Regions from separate parts of the Cobetia sp. 1CM21F genome, predicted to be linked through region 2. Evidence: predicted binding sites of a transcription regulator. Region 2 holds the regulator's gene; each other region holds the start of a gene.

What was found. The regulator sigma-54, encoded in region 2, starts transcription at its own class of promoters, with help from an activator protein. The targets are predictions, from matches to a motif close to TGGCACNNNNNTTGCTNT.
Region 1: a site for sigma-54 is predicted at 1,883-1,900, ahead of speB (agmatinase). Genes of this name have one in related genera too.
Region 3: a site for sigma-54 is predicted at 2,216-2,233, ahead of MSG32_RS12435 (NarK family nitrate/nitrite MFS transporter). Genes of this name have one in related genera too.
Region 4: a site for sigma-54 is predicted at 1,837-1,854, ahead of glnA (glutamate--ammonia ligase). Genes of this name have one in related genera too.

What each region holds. Positions count from the first base shown of each region.
Region 1 covers NZ_JALNTQ010000001.1:1,083,866-1,088,063, forward strand. Annotated here, with positions in the region: gene MSG32_RS04360 (YjiH family protein) at 1-415, opposite strand, end outside; gene speB (agmatinase) at 804-1,754, opposite strand; gene MSG32_RS04370 (sigma 54-interacting transcriptional regulator) at 2,183-3,829, shown strand; gene MSG32_RS04375 (hypothetical protein) at 3,918-4,198, shown strand, end outside.
Region 2 covers NZ_JALNTQ010000002.1:1,194,857-1,199,054, forward strand. Annotated here, with positions in the region: gene lptA (lipopolysaccharide transport periplasmic protein LptA) at 1-569, shown strand, start outside; gene lptB (LPS export ABC transporter ATP-binding protein) at 573-1,313, shown strand; gene MSG32_RS10820 (RNA polymerase factor sigma-54) at 1,547-2,995, shown strand; gene raiA (ribosome-associated translation inhibitor RaiA) at 3,656-3,964, shown strand; gene MSG32_RS10830 (PTS sugar transporter subunit IIA) at 3,974-4,198, shown strand, end outside.
Region 3 covers NZ_JALNTQ010000003.1:250,425-254,622, reverse strand. Annotated here, with positions in the region: gene MSG32_RS12445 (CmpA/NrtA family ABC transporter substrate-binding protein) at 64-1,272, opposite strand; gene MSG32_RS12440 (ANTAR domain-containing protein) at 1,323-1,898, opposite strand; gene MSG32_RS12435 (NarK family nitrate/nitrite MFS transporter) at 2,461-3,819, shown strand; gene MSG32_RS12430 (hypothetical protein) at 3,941-4,108, opposite strand.
Region 4 covers NZ_JALNTQ010000004.1:44,177-48,374, reverse strand. Annotated here, with positions in the region: gene typA (translational GTPase TypA) at 1-1,346, opposite strand, end outside; gene glnA (glutamate--ammonia ligase) at 1,989-3,395, shown strand; gene MSG32_RS13410 (DUF4124 domain-containing protein) at 3,871-4,198, shown strand, end outside.

The sequences.
Region 1 (4,198 bases), on a different contig from region 2:
CCAGCAGCGGCAGCAGAATGGCCGCGAAGAAGAAGAAGGTCAGCAGTACCGGCGCGAGATCATTGAGCATCACGCCGCCGGTGAAGGCCGCGGTGACCTGGGTTGGCCCCCATTGGAAGTAGGTCATCAACGCGAAGATGGCGCCGAGGGCGCGCATGGCGAACCATACCGGCGAGACATCGAACAGCTCGTGCGCCGCGCCCTGACGTGCCCAGGCCGGCTTGGCGAGCTTGACGAAGCCGGTGAGGATCACCGACAGACACAGCACCGCGACGGCGATGGCGGGCAAGGCGCTGCCGAGCGTGGCCTTGAGCCAATCGGCCATCAGGCCCATGCCGATGTTGATGGTGTCGCCGACACTGAACGGCACCAGGAAGAAGCTGACGCCGAGCAGTGACGGCACCAGGAATTTCATCAGCCCCCTGGCCGTCAGCGGCACGGGGCGGGTGGCGATGAGGTCTTTCTGCGCCTTGTGTGGCTTGGCGGTCTCAGGCTGTTCAGCACCAGAGCCAGAACTTGAGACAGAACTTGAGCCAGAACTTGAGACAGAACTTGAGACAGAACTTGAGACAGAACTTGAGACAGAACCGGAAATAGCGCGGGGCGGCGTATGGTCCGCCGCGGAGTCGATGCTGGTTGTCATTCGGGTCACCTAGATCTTGTTGTAATGGTCAGGCTCTAGCCGAGCATTGTGTGATGCATCATGCCGTATCGTCTCGGGTGATTCTGTGTGCGCCGAGGGCGGGACGGGCCCCCGGCGCGGGTGCAGCAGGGCAGCGGGTCATTCGTGGGTCGTTCGTGGATCAGTCGCGCTGTTGCACGCCCGGCAGCACGCACAGCATCTCGTAGAGCAGGGTCGCGCCCATCAGCGCGGTGTTGCCGCTGGTGTCGTAGGGCGGGGAGACTTCCATCAGGTCACCGCCGACGATGTTGAGGCCACGCGCGCCGCGCACGATTTCCATGCCCTGGGGCATGGTCAGGCCGCCGGCTTCCACGGTGCCGGTGCCGGGGGCGACGGAGGGGTCCAGGCCATCGATGTCGAAGGTGATGTACACCGGGCGGTCGCCCATCATGTCGCGCACTTCGGCCATCAGCGGGGCGAGTGACTTGAACCAGCACATTTCGGCGGTCTCGACACGGAAGCCCTGCTGGCGGCACCAGTCGAAGTCATCGGCGGAGTAGCCGGTGCCACGCAGGCCGATCTGCACCACGCGATTGCTGTCGAGCAGGCCTTCTTCCTGGGCGCGACGAATCGGTGTGCCGTGGGCGATGGGCTCGCCGAACATGTGGTCGTTGACGTCGGCGTGGGCATCGATGTGGATCAGGCCGACCGGACCATGCTTCTTGGCGATGGCGCGCAGCACCGGCAGGGTGACGGTGTGATCGCCACCCAGCGTCAGCGGTACGCAGTCGTGGCGCAGCACCTCATCGTAGAACTGCTCGATGATGTCCATGCTCTTAGGCAGGTGGAAGGTGTTGATCGGCACATCGCCGATGTCCGCGACCTGCAGGCTATCGAAGGGCGCGGCGCGGGTGGCCATGTTGTAGGGGCGCAGCATGCGCGATTCATCACGGATCTGGCGCGGGCCAAGACGTGCGCCCGGACGGTTGGAGGTACCGATGTCCAGCGGAATGCCGATGAAGGCGGCGTCCAGGCCTTCCGCGGTTTCCTGAGCCGGCAGACGCATCATGGTGGCCGGGCCGCCGAAACGTGGCATGTCGTTGCCGCCCAGCGGCTGATTGAACTCGCTCATCTGTCTCTCCAGGGTCTTGAGTCGCTCGCGCTGACGTGACGGCGAGCGGGGTATTGTGATTGTTCGCCTGATCGTTCGGCCGGACGGTGGCATGAAAGCCGGCGATCTTCCTTGGCGCATACCCCAGCATTGCAGTAACCATGCCAATTTTTAGTCGATTGATTTTATTGGGTTTTATTTGAGAGTGGTCGCAGAGTGATTCATTTATGGATCACTCGTGCGCCATTAATGATTCAAAAATGGATCGCTGATTCATTTGTGGATCACATTCGGGCATCATCGAGAGTGTCTTCAAGCGCAGTGCGAGAAAGACCAGCAGGAAAGACCTGCTGGAAAGTACTGATAGAAAGAAGCGCTGGAAAGAACTGCTAGAAAGACCTGCTGTAAAGCCCCGCCCGATTCACAGGCGCGACCATGAGGTGCCCGCCATGTCAGAGCTCGACCGTCAGATTCTCAAGACCATCATCGACACCGCTCACGATCACTACTTCGTGGTCAATGCGGATGGCCAGGTGATGGATGTCAGTCCCGGCGCCGCGGCTGTCTATGGCATGACCCGCGAGGAGTTGTGTGCCGCCAACGTGCATGAGCTGGAAGCCAGCGGCGTGCTCAAGCCCTCCATCAGCCTGGAGGTGCTGCGCACGGGGCGCACCCTGCAGATGATGCAGCTCACCGCCACCGGGCGGCGGGTGGTGGCGCAGGCGCATCCGGTGTTCGTCGCGGGCAAGCTCGAGTGCGTGGTCAGCCGCTCGATGGATCTCACCGATATCCAGCTGTTGCAGCAGGAGTACGCGGTGCTCCAGCAGCGCTTCAGTGATCACCTGCGCCGCAATTCACGCGGTGGCGAGCTGAGTGGCGTCAGTCAGGCAGAGGGCGATCGGGCAACGGCGGGGGCAGGGCAATCAGTCCACGACACTGAGCAATATGCACAGAGCCAGGCTGAACAGCGGCAACGTGAACAATCAGCACGAGAGCAGGCCGAGTGCGAAGACGCCGCGCTGGAGCTGGGCGAGCTGCAGGTCAGAAGCCCGGTGATGCGCGAGATCGCGCTGCTGCTCAAGCGGGTCGCGCCCACCAACGCCACGGTATTGATGCTGGGCGAATCCGGGGTCGGCAAGACGGCCTTCGCCCATCAACTGCATCGCTGGAGCCAACGCGCCGACGGCCCCTTCATCGAGGTGAACTGCGGCGCCATTCCCGAGAGCCTGTTCGAGTCCGAGATGTTCGGCTATCAGGCCGGCGCCTTCACCGGCGCGGGCAACCGTGGCAAGGCAGGCCTGATGGAGCAGGCCGAAGGCGGCACCCTGTTCCTCGATGAGATCGGTGAGCTGCCGCTGGCCACCCAGACCAAGCTGCTCAAGGTGATTCAGGACGGGATGATCACTCGCCTGGGCGACACCACCACCCGCCGCGCCGACTTCCGTCTGGTCGTCGCCACCAATCAAGACCTCGCCGCCCGCGTGGAGCAAGGCCAGTTCCGCCTCGACCTCTACTACCGAATCAATGTGCTCCCCGTCAGCCTGCCGCCGCTGCGCGAACGCCGCGAAGACATTCCCGCCCTGATCGAGCAACACCTCTCCCGCCTCAATCAACGTCACGGTCGCCGCAAGCTCCTCGACGCCTCGTTATGGCCCATCCTCATGCGCCAGGACTGGCTCGGCAATATCCGCGAACTGGAAAACTGGCTGGAACGCGCCTGGCTCAGCGCCCCCAGTGATGTCATCGACAGCAACTCAGTGAAAACACTACTCAACACTTGTTCCACGAATAACGCTAATGGACTAGGCAATTCATTTGGCTTCAGTAATGACAAATCTAAGGGAATAGGCGTTACTGAAAGTTTTACCACTGCCGATAACTCTCATAGTCCCAATTCCCTCTCAGAGCCTGCCGCTGAGGGGGCGGTAGCCATGCCAATCCCCAAACTTGGCCCTAACGAAACTCTCAAGGAAGGCCTGGCACGCATTGAAGCACAATGGCTACGTGAGATGGCAGCGGAATTGCCCAGTACCTATGCGATAGCCAAGAGGGCAGGGATCAGTCAGCCGTCAGTGGTGAGGAAGTTGAAGAAATAATTTTATATCCTTGGTTGAATTGTATGGCTGCTCACTAAATGCGGATGAGAGGAAAATGATCGGAAATATATCAAGCAAATGTGATTACATGAGTAAAGTGCTTTCTTTCATGTTTAAGGTTGCAATTTTTGTTGGGGGTATTTCACTTTTCTTTTACTGTAAAAGAATTGATTATTTTCCAGTGGGGATATCTTTTGGGGATGGTTTACTATTTGCTTTCTATTCTCCAATTGTACTTGTTGTATTTTCTGTATTCATTGTTACGCTCATTAGTGTTGGTCTTTTGTTAGTAAATTTTATTTTTGATTTTTACAAGCTAATGCTAAAAGTAAACAATTTTTTCGCGATTTTTACTTTGCCTTATGTACC
Region 2 (4,198 bases):
CGACTCGCAAGCCCTTGACGGCCTGTCGCCAGACCCTCAACAGCGGTGTCATGGCGCTCTGCCTGGCACTGGGCATGTCCACCTTCGCCCCGGCCGCCATGGCGCTGGACAGCGATGCCAGCCAGCCGATCAACATCGCCGCGGATGCCCTGTCGCTCGATGACAAGGCCGGTACCGCCACCTACACCGGCCAGGTGGAGATGCGCCAGGGCAGCATGAAACTCGATGCCAGCCGCGTCGATATCAGCCGCGCCGGCAGCGGCGAGATCTCGCTGGTCAAGGCCACCGGCAAGCGTGCCTACCTGGAACAGCAACCCGCACCCGACGAGAAGCTGGTCAAGGGCTGGGCCGACACCATCCGCTACCATGCACTGGAGCGCCGCGTGGAGCTGGTCGGCAACGCGCGTCTTGAGAAAGGCGATGACACCTTCGAAGGCGGCTACGTGGAGTACTTCCTCGACAAGCGCCAGGTGAACGCCAACAACAGCAAGACGGCACAGCAGACCGAAGGCGGTCGCGTGCACATGACTCTGACGCCACGCGGCGCCAATGCCAGCAAGGAAAACTGAGTCATGACTGCTGCTACTCCGCGTACGCTGAGCGCTCGCCATCTGGCCAAGGCCTACAAGGGCCGCAAGGTGGTCAAGGACATCTCGCTGGAGATCCGCCAGGGCGACATCGTCGGCCTGCTGGGCCCCAACGGCGCCGGCAAGACGACCTCGTTCTACATGATCGTCGGACTGGTGCGCGCCGATGCCGGCAACGTCTCCATCGATGACAAGGACCTCTCCGCTGCCGCCATGCATCAGCGTGCACGCGCCGGCATCGGCTATCTGCCGCAGGAGGCGTCGATCTTCCGCAAGCTGTCGGTGGCCGACAACATCATGGCGATCCTGGAGACCCGCAAGGACCTGGATCGCAATGGCCGCAAGGCACGCCTTGAAGAGTTGCTCGAGGAATTCAGCATCACGCACATCCGCGCCAGCGCCGGCATGAGCCTGTCCGGTGGTGAGCGTCGACGGGTCGAGATCGCCCGTGCACTGGCCACCGAGCCGGACTTCGTGCTGCTCGATGAGCCCTTCGCCGGCGTCGACCCCATCTCGGTGGGCGAGATCAAGAGCATCGTGCGCCAACTGCGCGATCGTGGCATCGGCGTGCTGATCACCGACCACAACGTGCGCGAGACGCTCGATATCTGTGACACCGCCTATATCGTCGGCGATGGCCAGATCATCGCCCACGGTGACGCGGACTCCATCCTGGCCAACCAGCAGGTGCGCGACGTCTACCTGGGCCACGAGTTCACGCTCTAGGGTTAGCGGCTGCGCTGAGCCCACCAGATGCGAAAGCTTCAAAAGCCGCTGCGTGATTTTATCGCGTAGCGGCTTTTTCATGTCTGACATCAGACGCATGCATGACGTCCATACCACCTTGGTGGAAACATGGCATGCAAGTTGCTTGAATATTCACGACAACCACTTGTCAGTGCCCCGAGTCACGGTATAGCGTAGTAAGCACGTTCCTTTGCCGTGAATTGACTGACTCCATGAAACCCACCCTGCAACTCCGCCTCGGCACCTCGCTGACCATGACGCCGCAGCTCCAGCAAGCGATCCAGCTGCTGCAGCTGTCGACGCTCGACCTGCGTCAGGAGATTCAGCAAGCCCTCGAGTCCAACCCCATGTTGGAGCTCGACGAGGACTACGAGTCGCTGGATGTCGTCGAGACACAGGATTCGAGCGAGATCTCCACTGCCGACTCCTCGAGCGAGATTCCCGAGGAATACCCCCTCGACAGCGACTGGTCGGACCTCTACCAGGACCACGCCGGTAGCCTGACCAGCTCCGGCAGTGGCAGCGGGAGTGAAGAAGGGACGGACTTCGATCGAAATACCAGCGTCGAGAGCCTGCAGGACCACCTGCGCTGGCAGCTGGCGATGACCGACCTCGATGGCCGTGAACGCCAGATGGCGGAGAGCCTGATCGATGCCGTCGACGGTGCCGGTTATCTGAGCCTGTCACTCGATGAGCTGGTCGATGGCCTGCGCGGCCAGGGCCTGCCCGGCCTCAAGGCCTCCGAACTCGAGCAGGTATTGCTGCGTCTGCAGCAGTTCGACCCGACCGGCGTCTTCGCCCGTGATCTGCGCGAATGCCTGCTGCTGCAACTGGCACTGCTGCCGGATGACCTGCCGCTGCTGGCGCAGGCGCGCCGCCTGGTACGTCAATTCCTCGAGGCACTGGGCAACGATGACCGCAAGCTGCTCAAGCGCCGCCTGAGCCTTGACGATGACGAGCTGGATCACGTCATCCGCCTGGTACGCGCGCTCGATCCGCGTCCGGCATCCGCCTGGGGCGAGCCCGCCAGCGATTACGTGATCCCTGATCTGCTGGTGCGCCATACCCGCCATGGCTGGCAGGTCGAGCTCAACCCGGAAGCGCTGCCCAAGCTGCGCATCCAGCCGGAATACGCCGCGCTGATCAAGCGTGCCGACAAGTCAGCCGACAACACCTTCCTCAAGGACAACCTGCAGGAAGCCCGCTGGCTGATGAAGAGCCTGTCATCGCGCAATGACACCCTGCTCAAGGTCGGCCGCGAGATCATGGCGCGCCAGATCGACTTCCTCGAGCAAGGCGAGGAAGGCATGAAGCCGCTGATTCTGGCCAACATCGCCGAAGTGGTCGAGATGCACGAATCGACCATCTCGCGGGTCACGACCCAGAAGTACATCCACACCCCGCGCGGCGTCTTCGAGCTCAAGTTCTTCTTCTCGAGCCAGGTCGGTGGCAGCGGCAGTGGCGACGCCCACTCAAGCACCGCCATTCGTGCCCGCATCCGCAAGCTGATCGCGGAAGAGCCGGCCCGCAAGCCTCTCTCCGACTCGCGGCTGGTCGATCTGCTCGCCAGCGATGGCATCGAGGTCGCACGCCGTACCGTGGCCAAGTATCGCGAAGCGATGGGCATCCCCTCCTCCAGCGAGCGCAAACGTCTGGCCTGAGGCGTCACCTGCGGCTGTCATGCCCTGCTCTCACCTCCACAATGGCAGCCGCCGCCAACCTCAAGCGCTGGATTTTCCGCTCATCAGCCTCTGACTTCGCGGGCAGCGGTGCGCCTGTCTCGCGCTCTGTCATGCCGTCAACCGCTCATCAATTGCCCGTCATGGGCCATGACGGCGCGCAGGATGACGGTAAAAAACCGCCGTTCCGGCAGCGTCATTCACCGTCAATCGCATGTTTTTAAAGTCACTTTTGCGCGTATTGCACCTGGATGACACCCGGACAACCTCCCGGAACGCCGCTTGCTCCACGCAATCGAAGCGCCTGAAAGGCGACGTACATGCAGGGATTGGCGACGAAAACCCGCCTTCTTGCGCGTCTTTCACGCACCACCCACCAGACGTGCCCTTGAAGTCCACTCCGATACCCCTCACTGAGTTGAAGACAAGCACTGAGCCACGATGCAGCGCAGCGTTGATCTTTGCGCAAAGCTTGGGCATTGTCGGTACAGACGCTCACGACATCTGACGCCACTGGCAAGGGTGCGAAAACATCGCCAGACGGTGGCCGTCAAGCCTGTTGCAGAGCGTCCGATCAGGGTTTGCTCGTAGTCAAAAAGGGTTACAATTGAATGGCAACCCGCTGGATAAAGGAGCGTGTCCATGCAAGTGAATATCACCGGGCATCATGTGGAACTTACCGATCCTCTCCGCGATTACGTCAACGAGAAGCTCGCTCGCCTCGAACGGCATTACGACAACATCACCAATGTTCAGGTGACACTGTCGATCGAGAAGGAGCGCCAGCAGGCTGCCTGCACCTTGCACGCGGCAGGCGCTGACCTCCACGCCCTGGCAGAAGACCCCAACATGTACGCTGCCATCGACGCGCTCGCCGACAAGCTGGATCGCCAGCTGGTCAAACACAAGGAAAAGTCCCAGGCTCGCTCTCAGGGCACCGGGACCCGTTGACCTTCAGCCATGACACTTGATCAGATCCTTCCCCCCGAGCGCACGCTGTACGGTGTCCCCGGGGGGAGCAAGAAGCGGGTGCTTGAATTCTTCAGCACCTTCATCGCACAGAACATTCCCAGCCTGGATAGCCAGGAAGTCTTCTCGCGCCTGATCGGGCGCGAGAGACTGGGGTCGACCGGCATTGGCCACGGTGTGGCCGTGCCCCATGCACGCAGCCCGCATTGCAAGACG
Region 3 (4,198 bases), on a different contig from region 2:
CTTATCTACAAGTGCTGTGCAATCCCGCGCCAGCGCGGACCGGCAAGAACCGCGCCCGCGACGTCACTCGAAGACCGCGCCATCGATGAAGCCATCCGCTGGCATCGGCACCTGGCCCGCCTCGCCGCTCAGCCACCAGGGCGCCGGATGCGTGCCTTCACTGCGCTCATCCGCCACCGGCACCACCATGCCCAGCTTGCGGGCCGCCGTGCGGTAAAGATCCGGTCGCACACAACGTGTCAGCGTCGCCTCGAGATCCTCGTCATTGAAACCCTGCAGATGCCCCCAGCGCTGCATCTGGGCGATGTACCAGCGCGTCTGGGAACGCCACGGGAAGTTGGCCGCGTAGCGATGGAAGATGGTCCAGCCGGGATTGTGCTGCTGGAAGTCGTCCACCGACTGCTCGACATCGACATCCTCCAGACCGCGCGTCACCACGCTCATCGGCACCTCCGGCATGCCCTCGTCGTGCAGCCACTCGGCGGCCTTGGCCCGATTGCCGGGGCGGTCCAGCCAGGCGCAGGCATTGAGCAGCGCGCGAATCAGCGCCTGATGCGCCAGCGGATGCTGCTCCGCCCAGTCCTCGCGCACGCCCAGCACCTTTTCCTGCCCGAAGCGCCAGATATCGTGACTGCCCGCCACCACCTGCCCCATGCCCTGCGCCGCCGCCAGGCTGTTCCAGGGCTCACCGACACAGAAGCCATCCAGCGCACCGCTGGCCAGCTGCGCCGCCATCAGCGGCGGCGCCACGGCACGCATCTCGACGTCGCGGTCCGGATTGATGCCACCGGCCGCCAGCCAGTAACGCAACAGATAGCGGTGCGAAGAGAACGGGTGCACGCTGGCCAGTTTGAGCAACGGCTCGCCACGCTGCTTGCGCTCGTGCACATGCGCCGCCAGCGCCTTCGCGACCTGCAACGGACTGGAGAGGTCGTGGCCGTCCTCGCCGAGGGTGGCCATCAGCGCGCGCGACAGCGTGATGGAGTTGCCACCCAGATTGAGCGTCATGGCACTGATCACCGGCGTGGCGCGGCCATCCAGGCCCAGGGTCGAGGTCAGCGGCATCAGCGCCAGCATCTGCGCACCCTGCAGCACGCCGGTCTGCAGGTCATCACGCAACGCCGCCCACGAGGGTTGCCACTTGAGTGTCACCGCCAGCCCCTCCTCGCGGAAAAGCCCCAACTGCTCAGCGACCACGAAGGGCGCGGCATCATTGAGTGGCATCAGGCCCAGCGTCAGCTGATGGCCATTCAGGGGTACATCTGTGGGCATCACGCACACCTCTTGAACGATCGAGAGAGAAGGACAGTACGGCGACCGGCTCAGCGCCGACGCGCGGCCTTGAGCAGCTCATCGGCCAGCTCATGCAGGGCCAGGCGCCGGTTCATGGCGGTCTTGCGCAGGTATTGGTAGGCGGCATCTTCACTGAGCCCGCGCGTCTCCATCACCACGGCCTTGGCACGATCGACGCTGCGCCGCTGCACCAATGTGGTCTGGGTACGGTTGAGCTCCCCCTTGAGCGCACGGTGCGCCTCGAAGCTGGTGATGGCGACCTCGACCATGCTGCGCACCATCGCTGGCATGACGTGGTCCACCACATAGGCCGAGACACCGGCGCCGGCCGCTTCGCGCACGAGGTCTGGCGCATCTTCACTGGCCAGCATGATCATCGGCTTGGGATAGCGTCGCCCCAGCTGGCCGAGATGCTCCAGGGTGTCGCGGCTGGGCAGGTCGGCGTCGATGATCACCGCATCGGGCTGATGCTGCTCGACCAGCGCGTGCAGGTCCTCGTGCTCGTCAACGCGCAGCGCCACCTCGAAGCCGGCGCTCAATAGCGCCTGCTCCAGCGCGGCGGAGCGCTCACTGCGGACATCGACGATCAGCACGGTCACGGGCATGTCAGGTTTCCTTGGGTCGGGCATGAGACTTGCCGTACACCCAAGCAGGATTCGTGCCGCAATCTGGTGCAACCCTGCGGCCAAAGGCCTTCAGAGCGGCCGAGCCGAAAGCGTCGCTGCACTGCAATGAGGCACGCGCCTTGCCGACCCTCCCAGCGCCATTCGCGTGCGCCAGACTGGTACCTCTCGCCTTGCTGACGCACCGCCAGCGCGCATCGAGCGGACATCCAGCCCGGGATACCGCCTGCGCATGCCAACCCACCTCCCTCGCCAAGCCATTGATCTTCTGGGACTTGTCCCGCCCACACCCCCGCAACTGGCGCACTACTTGCTTTGATCCTGTCACTTGCCGCACAGACGCTCTGCTGCCGGCAACCATGGCATCACCGACTGCTGCCATCGCTATCCATGACGTGGACCAGGCTCTTCGGAGTACGAGTGCGTCGAACCAGGCCCCTCAATGACGAGGCGCCCTTGCTGTCGTTCATTCACAGCCGTTCGACCACTCGCCGAGCACACCTGACTTCGTGCCCGGCACCGACGCTGAATCAGGAGCCCACTCATGGATATCCGCAACAAGGCCAGCCGCATCCGGCTGTTCAGCTTCAACACCCCGCAAATGCGCGCCTTCCACATGTCGTGGTTCGCCTTCCACGTCTGCTTCTTCGGCTGGTTCGGCATAGCGCCGCTGATGGCAGTGGTGCGTGACGACCTCGGCCTGACCAAGACCCAGATCGGCAACACTATCATCGCCTCCGTCGCCATCACGGTGATCGTGCGCCTCGCCATCGGCGTGCTGTGTGATCGCATCGGGCCACGCAAGGCCTACACCTGGCTGCTGTGCCTCGGCTCGCTGCCGGTGATGTGCATCGGCTTCGCCGACAGCTTCGAATCCTTCTTCCTGGCCCGTCTGGCCATCGGTGCCATCGGCGCCTCCTTCGTCATCACCCAGTACCACACCTCCGTGATGTTCGGCCCCAACGTGGTCGGCACCGCCAACGCCACTACCGCTGGCTGGGGCAACCTGGGCGGCGGCACCACCCAGATGCTGATGCCGCTGGTGATGGCCGGCCTGCTGATGCTGGGCGTCGAGCAGACCCTGGGCTGGCGTCTGGCGATGGTCGTGCCGGGCATCGTGCTGTTCCTGACCGGTATCGCCTACTACTTCTTCACCCAGGATGCGCCGGACGGCAACTTCAGCGAGCTGCGTGAGCGTGGTGAGCTGCCCAAGGCCGAGAAGGAATACAGCATGCGCGCCACCTTCGGCGCGGCAGCACGCGACATCCGTGTCTGGGCCCTGTTCCTCGTCTATGGCGCCTGCTTCGGGGTCGAGCTGACCATCAACAACGTCGCCGCCATCTACTTCTTCGATCACTTCGATCTCGACCTCGCCACCGCCGGTCTCATCGCGGGCCTGTTCGGCCTGATGAACCTGTTCGCCCGCACCCTGGGCGGCGTGTTTTCTGATCTCTTCGCCCGCCAGTCCGGCCTCAAGGGCCGCGTGCGCTGGCTGTTCATCGCGCTGCTGTGTGAAGGCGTGGCGCTGGTCGGCTTCGCCCAGATGGAAACCCTCGCGGTGGCCATCGGCATCATGCTGGTCTTCAGCCTCTTCGTGCAGATGGCGGAAGGCGCGACCTTCGGTATCGTGCCCTTCGTCAACCGCAAGGCACTCGGCGCGGTCGCCGGTATCGTCGGTGCGGGCGGCAACGCGGGCGCTGTCGCCGCGGGCTTCCTGTTCCGCAGTGAGGAACTGACCTACCAGGAAGGCCTGATGTACCTGGGCATGGGCGTGATCGTGATCTCGCTGTTCGCGCTGCTGGTGCGTTTCAGCGCTGCCACCGAAGCCGAGGAAAGCCGCGCCTACGACGCCGCCGTCGCGGACCGCAAGCAACAGAGCGAGCAGCAGCCCGCCTCGGCATAAGCGGATTGCTTTCTCCCCTAGCCAGACACAAGAAGGCCCCGCCTCCCATGAGGTGGGGCCTTCTTGTGTCTGTCGACAGCTCAGGTCAGCGGCGACTCATCGCAGCGCTGGCAGCCGAGCCTCAGCTATCGGTGGCGTTCTCGACGCTATCACCGGCTTCCTCGACGGCGTTGTCCATCTTCTCACCGGCCTTCTCCATCGGGCCTTCGTCCTCGCAACCGGCGAGCGACAGGCCACCGAGACCGAGCATGGCAATCATCAGCGAACTACCCAGAGTCTTGAGCTTCATGATGTCTCTCCTTGAATCATCGGTCGGAATGACGCGACAGCTGCCATCTCACGCAGGCTGCCACGTGGTGTTACCCATGACATGGAGCGG
Region 4 (4,198 bases), on a different contig from region 2:
ATCAGACCGCGAGACGGGATGATGAAGTCCAGACGCACACGACCCTTGCCATCCGGGTTCATGTTGGTCAGCTCGCCCTTGCGGTAGCCCAGCTCTTCCATGATGGAGCCCTGGTGCTGCTCTTCACAGTCGATGATGACTTCTTCGTACGGCTCCTGCTTCTTGCCGTCGATTTCCTTGATGATGACTTCCGGACGGCCCACGGCCAGCTCGAAGCCTTCACGACGCATGGATTCGATCAGAACGGAGAGGTGAAGCTCACCACGACCGGAGACGACGAACTTCTCCGGAGTCTCGCCCTGTTCGACGCGCAGTGCGACGTTGTGGATCAGTTCCTGGTCCAGACGCTCACGGATGTTGCGGCTGGTGACGAACTTGCCGTCCTGACCGGCGAACGGAGAGTCATTGACCTGGAAGGTCATGGAGACGGTCGGCTCATCGACGGTCAGCGGCGGCAGCGCCTCGACAGTGGCGGTGTCGCAGATGGTGTCGGAGATCGCGAGGTTCTCGATACCGGTGATGCAGACGATGTCGCCGGCAGTCGCCTTGTCGGTCTGCACGCGGTCCAGACCCATGTGAGTCATGACCTGGCCGATCTTGCCCTTACGGACAGCGCCTTCCTTGGTGATGATGGAAACCTGCTGACCCGGGCTGACAGCGCCGCGCTTGATGCGACCCAGACCGATGACGCCGACGTAGCTGTTGTAGTCCAGTGCGGAGATCTGCATCTGGAACGGACCGTCCAGCTCGACCTTCGGCGGCTCGACGATGTCGACGATGGACTGGAACATCGGGTCCATGGTGTCTTTCAGGTCTTCCGGATCCATACCGGCAATGCCGTTGAGGGCAGAGCAGTAGATGATCGGGAAGTCGAGCTGCTCGTCAGTCGCGCCCAGGTTGTCGAACAGATCGAAGATCTGGTCAACGACCCAGTCAGGACGAGAGCCCGGACGGTCGATCTTGTTGACGACGACGATCGGCTTCAGGCCCTGGGCGAATGCCTTCTGGGTCACGAAGCGAGTCTGCGGCATCGGGCCATCGACGGCATCGACCAGCAGCAGCACGGAATCGACCATGGACATCACGCGCTCGACTTCGCCACCGAAGTCAGCGTGCCCAGGGGTATCCACGATGTTGATGTGGTAGTCGTTCCACTGGATCGCGGTGTTCTTCGCGAGAATGGTGATGCCGCGCTCTTTTTCCTGGTCGTTGGAATCCATGATGCGTTCCTGACCCTCGGCCTTGCGGTCCAGGGTGCCAGACTGACTCAGGAGCTTGTCGACCAGGGTAGTTTTACCGTGGTCAACGTGGGCGATGATGGCTATGTTGCGAAGTTTCTCGATCACGACGGGAACCTGTGCGGAAAATGGGCGCTCGCGTACCGGGCGCTTGTGATTTGGGGCGCATTATAGGGGGCATGGCATGCCTCCTGCCAGCATCGTGCATTCACGAGGCGAGTCAGCGAGTGCCTTCAATTGGCCTGAAGTGCCCAAATGGTTGTCTCTCAAGTCTTTTCCGCGCCCTTGTCGCGGATGAAAAAAACTTGCGAGTCGAGGCAAACATGAGGATGAAAGAAAGAAATGACCGCAATGTGATGCTGACGTGATCATCGGGTGTGAGCGGAAAAATTCCCGGGATTCAGCGTTTTGCACCAATGTGGAGCAATGGCGTTTTTTGGTGCACTCAAATGATGAATCTGCACTGCGCGGCAAGAATTTTTGCACCTTGTCGGCCCATCTTTGGTCGGGTTTTCGTGGTGCATGCATGAAGATGGTGATGTTTTTTTTCAGCATATTCATGAGCTTACTGAAATGAGCGATGCGGCGTGCGCCATTCTGGCACGCTCGCTGCATTGTTAGAGCATCCTGTCTGATGGCTGGCATAACGACGCCGACCATGAGAGAAAAGGCTTACAAAATAGAGCAATAACCCCAGACAACGCTGACACCAACTGTAACCAGAGCCGCCGGCTCCATCGGAGAATTACCATGGCTGAGAAGACACTTGCCCTGATTGAAGAACACGAAGTCAAGTGGGTTGATCTGCGCTTCACCGACACCAAGGGCAAGGAGCAGCACGTCTCCATCCCGGCGCGTACAGTGGATGAGGAATTCTTCGAGAACGGCCAGATGTTCGATGGTTCCTCCATCGAAGGTTGGAAGGGCATCAACGAATCCGACATGATCCTGATGCCGGACGACGGCACTGCCTTCCTCGACCCGTTCACCGAAGACACCACCCTGGTGCTGCGTTGCGACGTCATCGAGCCGGCCACCATGCAGGGCTATGAGCGCGATCCGCGTTCCGTCGCCAAGCGTGCCGAGGAATTCCTGAAGTCCACCGGTCTGGGCGACACCGCCTTCTTCGGTCCGGAGCCGGAATTCTTCATCTTCGACGAAGTGCACTGGAAGAACGAGATGAACGGTTCCATGTTCAAGATCTCTTCCGAAGAAGGTGCCTGGGCGACCGATTCCACGCCGGAAGGCGGCAACCTGGGTCACCGTCCGCGTCTGAAGGGCGGCTACTTCCCGGTCCCGCCGATCGACAGCTTCCACGATATCCGTGCTGCCATGTGCAACACCTTGGAAGCCATCGGTCAGGAAGTCGAAGTTCACCACCACGAAGTGGCGAACGCCGGCCAGAACGAGATCGGCGTCAAGTTCAACACCCTGGTCAAGAAGGCCGATGAGGTTCAGGAACTCAAGTACGTGATCCACAACGTGGCTCACGCCTACGGCAAGTCCGCGACCTTCATGCCCAAGCCGCTGGTCGGTGACAACGGTTCCGGCATGCACGTTCACCAGTCCTTCTGGAAGGATGGCGACAACCAGTTCGCCGGTGACGAGTACGCGGGTCTGTCCGAAATGGCCCTCTACTACATTGGCGGCATCATCAAGCACGCTCGTGCCCTGAACGCCTTCACCAATGCGTCCACCAACTCCTACAAGCGTCTGGTGCCGGGCTTCGAAGCGCCGGTCATGCTGGCCTACTCTGCCCGCAACCGTTCCGCTTCCATCCGTATCCCGTACACCGCCAGCCCGAAAGGCAAGCGTGTCGAGGCGCGTTTCCCGGATCCGACGGCCAACCCGTACCTGGCCTTCTCCGCGATGCTGATGGCCGGTATTGACGGTATCAAGAACAAGATCCACCCGGGCGACGCGATGGACAAGAACCTCTACGACCTGCCGGCCGAAGAAGCCAAGTCCATCCCGACCGTGGCCGAGAGCCTCGAACAGGCCCTGACCGCGCTGGACGGCGATCGTGAGTTCCTGACCCAGGGCGGCGTCTTCACCGACGACATGATCGATGCCTACCTCGAGCTGAAGGGCGAAGACGTCCAGCGCCTGCGCATGGCGACTCACCCGCTCGAATTCGACATGTATTACAGCGTCTAAGTGCTACAGCGCCCAAGTACTGCAGCGTCCAAGCGCTGCAGAGGTTGAGGCAGACATTCGCTAGCCACGCCATCTGACGGAGTGCCTTCCCGGTGAAGGCCATTCCCGGACGATGACGACAGCAGGGCCATACCGACAGGTGTGGCCCTGTTTTTCGTTGTGGCCCTGTTTGTCATTATGGTCCTGCTTCGTTCTATCTCTTTGCTCTGATCCTTTGCTCCTTTGCTCTGCCCCTGATCCTTTTCCCTGAGATCGGTCATGCTGATGACAGATATGCAGGGCGCAGTGGTAGCCTTGCGTGACAGTCAATGCACACAGGCATCTTGTCGAAGGCCCCAAATGCTGGCATCAACGCGGTAAGCTTTGTAACTTGTTAGCCTTGTCATCAGGCTGCAGGATCGCCTGTCGATAGACTCAACCCGCTGGAGCTGCCTGCGGCTTCTGGCCTCCCATGACTCTCTTCAGGAATCTTCGGATGTGGCCCTTCGTATCCTCCCTGCGCGTCGCGAACCCCGCGACTGACTCGCGTGCACTGCCAGCAGCGCGCCCCGAGCCACTGCAGTGCCTGCTGCTGGCAGCGACGCTGATGCTGTCCAGCCTGTCGTTCGATCTACAGGCGGCCCAGGTCTATCGTCACGTCGATGCCAACGGCAACGTGGTCTTCAGTGATCAGCCTGCGGGCGGCAGCAAGGTGCAGCTGACGCCGCTCAGCGTGGTGCCGTCGACGGAATCCCTGCCGCCGCGACGCAGCACGCCGTCGCGCGTGAGTTCTTCCTCATCCAGCGAGAGCACCCGCACCCGGG